DNA from 2 places in the Arthrobacter sp. W4I7 genome. Region 1 is predicted to be linked to the other one. Evidence: riboswitches for the same ligand, from Rfam matches in the RefSeq annotation. Region 1 holds a riboswitch; the other holds the start of a gene.
The links. Region 1 has a riboswitch for glycine ahead of gcvP (aminomethyl-transferring glycine dehydrogenase). Riboswitches for the same ligand answer to the same signal wherever they lie in the genome.
Positions count from the first base shown of each region.

Region 2: it holds a riboswitch for glycine, as region 1 does, so the genes downstream of both, gcvP (aminomethyl-transferring glycine dehydrogenase) here and gcvP (aminomethyl-transferring glycine dehydrogenase) in region 1, are expected to answer to the same signal.

Region 1 covers NZ_JAUSXU010000001.1:3,658,556-3,663,258, forward strand. Annotated here, with positions in the region: gene gcvP (aminomethyl-transferring glycine dehydrogenase) at 1-2,063, opposite strand, end outside; glycine riboswitch at 2,242-2,340, opposite strand; gene QF047_RS16485 (TetR/AcrR family transcriptional regulator) at 2,432-2,971, opposite strand; gene QF047_RS16490 (MFS transporter) at 3,039-4,619, shown strand.
Region 2 covers NZ_JAUSXU010000001.1:414,391-419,093, reverse strand. Annotated here, with positions in the region: gene gcvP (aminomethyl-transferring glycine dehydrogenase) at 1-2,309, opposite strand, end outside; glycine riboswitch at 2,471-2,568, opposite strand; partial or broken gene QF047_RS01875 (Na+/H+ antiporter) at 2,790-4,665, shown strand.

The sequences.
Region 1 (4,703 bases):
ACCTGTCCGCCTGCGGCATGGATCGCGTCGCAGACTTCGCGCACGTCGGCGTCGTACACGCCGTGCGTGGACGGGTAAGTGATCATAATGCAGGACAGGGCATCCTTGTTGGCCTCGATCTTGGCGTAGAGGTCGGCGTGGTCGATGGTGCCGTCAGCAGCCGTGGCCACCACAACAACCTTCATGCCCGCAAGGACAGCCGAGGCAGCATTGGTGCCGTGGGCCGAAGCCGGGATCAGGCAGACGTTGCGCTGCTGGTCTCCCCGGGAGTGGTGGTAGCCGCGGATGGCCAGCAGGCCGGCGAGTTCGCCCTGTGAGCCGGCGTTGGGCTGGATGGACACCTGGTCGTACCCGGTGATCTCGGTCAGCTGGGCTTCCAGGTCCGCAATCAGCTCGCGCCAGCCTTCGGTCTGGGAATCCGGGGCGAACGGGTGGATGGACGCGAACTCGGGCCAGGAGATGGCTTCCATTTCGGCCGTGGCGTTCAGCTTCATGGTGCAGGAACCCAGCGGGATCATGGTACGGTCCAGCGCCAGGTCCCGGTCGCTGAGCTTCCGGATGTAGCGCAGCAGCTGCGTTTCGGACCGGTGGGTGTTGAACACCGGGTGCTGCAGGAAGTCGGAGGAACGCTCGACGGCGGCGTCCAGGCCAAAAACGTCCGTAACCTCGGCCAGCCGGGCACCAAAGGCTTCAAGGACGGCGCCGACAATGGCCGGCGTCGTGGTTTCATCGGTGGAGAAGCCCACCGTGTCCGCGTCGATGCTGCGCAGGTTGATGCCCCGGGCCTCAGCGGCTGCGACGATGCCTGCGGCCTTGCCCGGAACGGAGACCGTGACGGTGTCGAAGAAGCTGGTGTGCAGGACGTCGAAGCCGGCGGCCTTCAGGGAGGCGGCGAGCGTCGCAGCGTGGGCGTGGGCGGACCGGGCGATAGCCTTCAGGCCCTCGGGGCCGTGGTACACGGCGTACATTGAGGCCACGATGGCCAGGAGCGCCTGGGCCGTGCAGATGTTGGAAGTGGCCTTCTCGCGGCGGATGTGCTGCTCGCGGGTCTGGAGGGCCAGGCGGTAGGCCGGGACGCCCGCGGAGTCCTTGGAGACACCCACCAGGCGGCCGGGCATGGAGCGTTCCAGGCCTTTCTGCACGGCCATGTAGGCTGCGTGCGGGCCGCCGTAGAACAGCGGGACGCCGAAGCGCTGCGCCGATCCGACGGCGATGTCCGCGCCCTGCTCGCCCGGAGGAGTGATGAGGGTCAGCGCGAGGAGGTCCGCGGCGACGGTGACAAGGGCGCCGCGTTCCTTGGCGTCGGCGATCACGGCGCTGTGGTCAAAGACCCGGCCGGAGGCGCCGGGCTGCTGCAGGACCACGCCGTTGATGACGCCGTCGGGAAGGCCCTTGGAGAGGTCCGCCACCTCAACTTCGAAGCCCAGCGCCTCGGCGCGGCCCTTGACGATGGCAATGGTCTGCGGCAGGCAGTCGGCATCCAGCACCGTCTTGCCGTCGTGCGCCTCTTTGTTCTTGTTCGCCCGGCGCATCATCAGCACGGCCTCGGCCACTGCCGTGGCTTCGTCCAGCAGGGAGGCGTTGGCGATGGGCAGGCCAACGAGGTCCTGGACCATGGTCTGGAAGTTCAGCAGCGCCTCGAGGCGGCCCTGGGAGATCTCGGGCTGGTAGGGCGTGTAGGCGGTGTACCAGGCCGGACCCTCAAGGATGTTGCGGCGGATCACCGGCGGCGTCACCGTGTCGTAATAGCCCTGGCCAATCATCTGCACCGCGGTCTTGTTCTTCGCCGCCAACCTGCGAAGTTCGGCGAGCGCCTCCACCTCGCTCAGGGCGCCAGCCAGTTCCAGTTCCGAATCCTGGCGGATGTCCTTGGGCACCGCGGTGTCAACCAGTGCGTCCACGGTGTCGTAGCCCACGGCCTTGAGCATGGTGTCGACGTCGGCCTGGCGGCGGGCGCCAATGTGCCGATCAACAAAGGTGGCAGCCGGCGCAGTGGCGGCCGGAGCGGTTGTGGCGGGGGCCGGGGAGGCGGAGGCCGGAGAAACAGTCACGAGGAACTCCATAACTAAGGCGGCGAAGGGTACGCCACATCGATTCGGGTCCTCCCCGCTCTGTAACTGGACCTGAGAGTTTCCGCGGTGCCTGCTTTCGCCGGCCCCGCTTGCACCGTCGGTGAGCACGGCAGTCCAAGTATCCGGGACCGGATACCGGGGCGGACAGCGTGCTGCTTTCCAGAGGTGCCTCGCCGCGGCGGTACATGGGCCTGTGAGATTCCTGGGGAGGTATTGCTCCTACGGCGCCTGCTTGTACCTTCTGGCAGAACTCTCCCGCCGCAGATCAAAGGCTATTCATTTGGGTTGTCACGGGAGCCCGGAGGCGGCCCGTACATTGACCAATTCTCCTATGCCGCCAGCCGTGGAGCAAATGGCAGCTAGCCCCTGAGCCGCTCGACGGCGGCCAGGAGTTCGTCCACCTCGGCCTGCCGGTTGCCGGCCTTTCCGGACGGCCCGCTCTCCCACATGGCGTTGAAGTACAGCCCGTCCCCCATGTACAGCACGGCCTTTGCCATTGCCGGGCCCACATCCCTGCCGATGAGCTCCAGCCATTGCTGCTGGATGGCGGCGAAGCGGCGGCGCGCCTCCTCGTGGGCCACTTCAGCGAGGCGCGTGGCGGCCACGAAGGACCTGTCCATGGGGGTGTCGGACCAGAGCGATGACCGGATGAAATAGGCCGCCGCGCCTTCGGGCGCGGATTCCATGACGCCCAGATCCTCCCCCGCCAGGCGGTCCAGCCGCTCAAGGGTCGCCGCGATCAGCGCCTCCTTGTTGGGGAAGTGGTACAGCAGCCCGCCTTTGGAGACACCTGCCCGTTTCGCCACTGCGTCCAGGGTGGCGGCGCGCTCCCCCACGTCGATCAGGAGTTCTTCAAAGGCATCGAGGACTGCATCTCGCGCAACGGGTTTTCTGGCCATGGTTCCAATCATGCATTGTCCGGATTCCGTTTCTTAACTATACCGTCTGGACGGTACAGTTAGTTGGATGACCGATTTCTCCACCCCGCAGCAGGACCGAACCACACTCAAGGCCCCGGAAGCCCGCCACCCTGATTTGACCCGGGGCACCTGGCGCGACTGGCTTGCCCTGGGACTGCTGATGCTCCCGGTCCTGCTCGTCGCCGTCGACAACACAGCCCTGACGTTTGCCCTGCCGGCGATTGCCCGGGCCCTACGCACCTCCGGCGTGGAACTTCTGTGGATCGTGGACGCCTACCCGCTGGTGCTGGCGGGACTGCTCGTTGCCATGGGGAGCCTGGGCGACCGGATCGGACGGCGCCGGCTCCTGATCATCGGCAGCATCGGCTTCGCGGCAGTGTCAGCCGCAACGGCATTCGCCCCCACTGCCGGCTGGCTGATAGCGGGCCGGGCCGCCCTGGGTTTCTTCGGCGCGATGCTGATGCCCTCCACACTGTCCCTGATCCGCAACATCTTCCCGGACCCCAACCGCCGCCGGCTGGCAATCGCCATCTGGGCGGCCGGGTTTTCCGGCGGCGCGGCCCTCGGGCCGATCTTCGGCGGGTGGCTCGTGGAACAATTTTGGTGGGGAGCGGTGCTCCTGGTGGCGGTACCCATCATGTTGCCGCTGCTGGCTTTCGGCCCGGCGTTCATTCCGGAATCCCGGGACCCCTCGCCGGGCAGGGTGGACGCGCCGAGTATCCTGCTCTCGCTGCTGACCATGGTGCCGGTGGTCTACGGCATCAAGGAATACGCCACCAAGGGACCGGCACCCCTGGCGCTCGGAAGCATAGCCTTCGGACTGGCCATGGGCGCCGCGTTCGTCCGCCGGCAACAGCGGCTGGACAGCCCCTTGCTGGACATGTCCCTGTTCCAAAACCGGGTGTTCAGCATGGCCATCACGGCGAACGTCCTTGCCCTGTTCTCCTTCAACGGCTTTATCCTCTTCCTGGCCCAGCACCTGCAACTCCTCGAAGGCATGTCCCCTTCGGCCGCAGGAATGGCCATGATTCCGGCGCTGCTGGCTACCGTGGCGGCAGGCCTGGCGGTGGTGCCCCTGGTCCGCAAGGTCCGTCCCGGCTTTGTGGTGGCAGCCGGACTCGGCATGAGCGCCGGCGGGTACAGCCTGGTGACTTTCGGGAGCCATTCCAACGGGCCGGCGCTCCTGCTCGCAGCGCTGCTGGTCCTGGCGCTGGGCGTGGGGACGGCGGAGACCATCTCCAATGACCTCATCCTGGGCAGCGTGCCGGCGGAAAAATCCGGTGCGTCATCGGCTATCTCTGAGACGGGGTACGAGGTGGGCGCCCTGCTGGGCACCGCGGTGCTGGGCTCGATCCTCACGGCCTCCTACCAGCACAACCTGCATCTGCCGGCCGGCGTCGCGGAAGCTGCCGGCGGCCCGGGCACCGCCCATGCCGGCGAGACTCTGGCCGGAGCCATGGACCTGGCAGCGGGACTGCCTGCTCCCCTGGCGGATGCCGTCCGGCAGGCCGCCGGCTCAGCCTTCGACTCGGGTGTGCACGTCACTGCGGCGATCGGGCTGGTGCTGATGGCGACGGCGGCAGTACTTGCCGCCGTCGTCCTGCGGCAAGTGCCCAAGGCCGGATAAGGCAGCACGCAGCCTGAATACTTCCCGGCAAAACGCAGCGCCCGGGTCCGGACAGGAAGTCCGGAGCCGGGCGCTGGATAGCTA
Region 2 (4,703 bases), 3.2 Mb from region 1:
GCCTCCGTCAGGCCCTGGCCGCCCATGAGCTTTACGTAGGCCCAGGAAATCGGGAGCACACCGGCGGAGCCGAAGCGCGAAGCCGAAATGGCAACGCCATGCCCCGCTTCGTGCGCGGCCTTGTTGGCGTCGCCCGGCATGAACGGCGCCAGGTGTGCCTTCGCAGCAACCGGGCCGACGCCGGGTCCCCCGCCACCGTGCGGGATGCAAAACGTCTTGTGCAGGTTCAGGTGGGACACGTCGCCGCCAAACTTGCCCGGCTGGGCGAGGCCAACGAGGGCGTTCAGGTTCGCGCCGTCAACGTACACCTGGCCGCCGGCTGCGTGGATGGCGCCGCACACCTCGCGGACGTCGGAATCGTACACACCGTGGGTGGAGGGGTACGTGATCATGATGGCCGAGAGGACGTCCTTGTGGGCCTCGATCTTGGCCTGCAGGTCAGCGTGGTCAATCGTGCCGTCGGCAGCGGTAGCCACCACAACAACCTTCATGCCCGCGAGGACAGCCGAAGCAGCGTTGGTGCCGTGCGCCGAAGCCGGGATCAGGCAGACGTTGCGCTGCTGGTCGCCCCGGGAGTGGTGGTAGCCGCGGATCGCCAGGAGTCCCGCGAGCTCGCCCTGCGATCCGGCGTTGGGCTGGATGGACACCTGGTCGTAGCCGGTGATTTCGGCAAGGTCGGCTTCGAGTCCGGAAATGAGTTCACGCCAGCCGGCAGTCTGGGAATCCGGGGCGAACGGGTGGATGGACGCGAATTCCGGCCAGGAGATGGCTTCCATCTCGGCGGTGGCGTTGAGCTTCATGGTGCAGGAGCCGAGCGGGATCATGGTGCGGTCCAGCGCCAGGTCCCGGTCCGAGAGGCGGCGGATGTAGCGCAGGAGCTGCGTTTCGGAGCGGTGCGTGTTGAACACCGGGTGCTGCAGGTAAGTGGAGGTGCGCAGCACCGTCTCGGGCAGCTCGAACCCGGCGGCCTCCACAACGGGACCGGCGCCAAAGGCGACGACCACTGCGGAGAGGACCTCCGGCGTCGTGGTTTCATCGACTGACACGCCAACTGTGTCCGCATCGATGAGGCGCAGGTTGATGCCGCGGGCTTCGGCGGCGGTGATCACCTTGGCGGCCTTGCCGGGTACGCGGACAGTGATGGTGTCGAAGAAGGTGTCGGACACCAGTTCGCGGCCGGCGATCTTCAGCGTAGCGGCGAGGGCGCGGGCGTTGTTGTGGACGGTTTCGGCGATCGCCTTCAGCCCGTCAGGGCCGTGGTAAACGGCGTAGAAGGACGACACGATGGCCAGCAGTGCCTGCGCGGTGCAGATGTTGGACGTGGCCTTCTCTCGGCGGATGTGCTGCTCGCGGGTCTGGAGGGCAAGGCGGTAGGCGGGGACGCCGGCGTTGTCCTTGGAAACGCCCACGATGCGGCCGGGAAGGGTCCGTTCCATGCCGTCGCGGACGGCCATGTAGGCGGCGTGCGGTCCCCCAAAGAACAACGGCACGCCAAAACGCTGGGTGGAGCCGACGGCGATGTCCGCGCCCTGCTCGCCCGGCGGCGTGATCAGGGTGAGCGCCAGGAGGTCGGCGGCGACGGTGACCAGGGCGCCACGGTCCTTGGCCTCGGCGATGACGGCCGACTGGTCCCAGACCCGGCCGGAGACGCCCGGCTGCTGGAGGACCACACCGTTGATGTCGCCGTCGGGCAGTCCGTTGGTGAGGTCGGCGATTTCCACCTCGAAGCCCAGGGCTTCGGCGCGGCCCAGCACGATGGCGATGGTCTGCGGGAGGAGGTCGGCATCGAGGACAGTCTTGCCGTCTTTCGCCGTCTTGTTCTTGTTGGCGCGGCGCATCAGCAGCACGGCTTCGGCGACGGCGGTGGCTTCGTCCAGGAGGGACGCGTTGGCCACGGGGAGCGCGGTGAGGTCCTGGACCATGGTCTGGAAGTTCAGCAGCGCCTCGAGCCGGCCTTGGGAGATTTCCGGCTGGTAAGGGGTGTAGGCGGTGTACCAGGCGGGGGCTTCGAGGATGTTGCGGCGGATCACCGGCGGGGTCACGGTGTCGTAGTAGCCCTGGCCGATCATCTGCACGGCCATCTTGTTCTTGCCCGCCAGCTTGCGGAGCTCGGCGAGGACCTGGACTTCGCTCAGGGCGTTCTCGAGGGCGAGCGGCTTGTCCTGGCGGATGGAGTCGGGGACCGCGCTGTCGACCAGGCCGTCAAGTGTGTCGTAGCCGACGGCCTTGAGCATGGTGTCGATGTCCGACTGGCGGCGCGCGCCGATATGGCGGTCTGCGAAGGTGGTGGGGGACGATTGAACCGTCATAAGAGGAACTCCATAATTCAGGTGGCGCCTAAGCACCACGTTGATTCGGGTTCCTCCCCGCTCTGTATTGGACCTGAGAGTTTTGCGTTGCCCTGCTGTTTCGCAGGACGCCACTTGCACCGTCGGTGAGCCCGGTTGCCCGGACTGCTTTCCAGAGTTGCCTTGCCGCGGCGGTACGTGGGCCTGAGAGATTCCTGGGGAGGATTTGCTCCTACGGCGCCTGCAAAACGTACCGGCAGGACTCTCCCGCCGCAGATCATAAGCATGTGCCACTGGTGGGTGACACGGCTCACACCCTACAGGGTTGGGTGGCTGGATGCAAAATTACCGTCCGATAGGTCTGAAATCCTGCCCGCACCCGGGATGCTTCATTCGCGGACGGACGACGGCGCGCCGTGCCGCCGTCGCCGTCTCACCAAAGTGCCGCGAGGCTCCGCCCCCTCCTGTGCCTGCGCTCCTCGGGCCTGAGACAATGGCCGAATGGAAATCGCCCTGGGACTTCTGGTTCTCGTCGCGGTGGTCTGCGCGGGCAGCGCGCTGGGCCGGAAACTGAACATTTCGGTTCCGCTGCTGCTGGTGCTGGCGGGCGTGATCGGCTCCTTCCTCCCGTTCGTTCCGGACATTGAACTGAACCCGGAAGTGGTCCTGGTGGGACTGTTGCCGCCGCTGCTGTATGCCGCGGCGCTGCGGACTTCCCTGTTCGATTTCCGCTCCAACCGCCGGGCCATTGGACTGCTCTCGGTTGGTTACGTCATCTTCGGGACCATCACGGTGGGCCTGGTGGTCTGGTGGCTGTTCCCGGAGATTCCGCTGGCCGCCGCATTCGCCTTGGGTGCGGTCCTGGCACACGCCGGATGCCGTGGCTGCTACCTCCATCGCCCGGAAGGTGGGGATGCCGCGCAGGATTGTCACCATCCTGGAGGGCGAATCACTGGTCAATGACGCCACGGCATTGATTTGCCTCCGGGCCGCCATCGCCGCCATCGCGGGGTCCGTGTCCGCGGCGGAGATCGCCGGGGACTTCCTGCTCGCCGTGGGCGGCGGGCTGGTGGTGGGCATCGCCGCTGCCTACGTCCTGACTATGCTTCGCAAGCGCATCCGGAACGTCGCGATCAACACCTCCACGTCCCTGGTGGCCCCCTTGGTGGCATACCTCCCGGCGGAAGCGATCCACGCTTCGGGCGTCCTCGCCGTCGTCGTTACAGGGCTCGTGATGGGCACCAAAGCGCCTTCGATGCCCAACGGTGCCGCCCGGCTGAGCCAGCGCAGCAACTGGAACACCGTGCAGTTCCTGCTCGAGAACTCGGTTTTCCTGCTGATCGGGCTGCAGGTGCGGACGATCGTCGAGGGCGTCCAGGACGATTCCCTTGGTGCCGCAAGGATCTGGGCGGGTTGCGCTGTGATTCTGCTGGCGGTGCTGGTGCTCCGGCCGGTGTGGGTGTTCCCGGCGACGTACCTGCCCCGCCTGATTCCGGCCGTGCGGCGCAGCGATCCGTCGCCGCCCTGGCAGTTCCCGGCGATCGTTTCGTGGGCCGGGATGCGGGGGGTGGTCACCCTCGCGGCGGTGCTGGTGCTGCCCGAGGACCTGGAGCACCGTTCGGTGCTGATCCTCGCTGCCCTCGTGGTGGTCGGCGGCACGCTGACGCTGCAGGGCTTCACCCTCCCGGCGCTGGTCCGCGTCCTCAGGGTGCAGGGCCCGGACCAGCGCGAGGATGCGCTGAACAAGGCATCGCTGATGCAGCTCGCCACCGCCGCCGGTGTGGCCCGGCTGCAGGAACTGCGGACGGACGACGATCCGCCGGAGGTGGTGGCCATGCTGAAACGGCGCACCCAGGAGCGCGGGCTGGCGGCCTGGGAGCGGCTGGGGCGGCCCTCGGCGGAAACAGCGACGCCCAGCGAACGCTACGCCAGGCTGCGGCTTGCCATGCTGGAGGCGGAACGGGCCAAAGTGCTGGATCTGCGGCGCGGCGGCGAGTACGCCCAGGAGGTCCTCAGTGACGTCCTGGAGCGGCTGGACGTTGAGGAATCCATGCTGGATGCGGCGCTGGACGAGGTGGACACGTCCGGCGAGGGCGGCGGCGAAGGAATTGCCAGGCCCGGCGGAGTGTGCGGCCACCTCGAGTCGGCCCGGCCCCGAGAGGTCCCCCAGGATCCCTTCTGCGCGGACTGCCGCTTGGAAGGTACGACGCCGGTACACCTGCGGATGTGCCTGGGCTGCGGCAAAGTCGGATGCTGTGATTCCTCGCCCGCAACCCATGCATCCAGGCACTTTGCCGCCACCGGCCACCCGGTGATGCGGAGCATCGAGCCGGGCGAGGACTGGCTCTGGTGCTACCAGGACGACCTGCTGGGCTGACAGCCTGTTGGCATGGCTCAGGTGAGCGGACGACGACG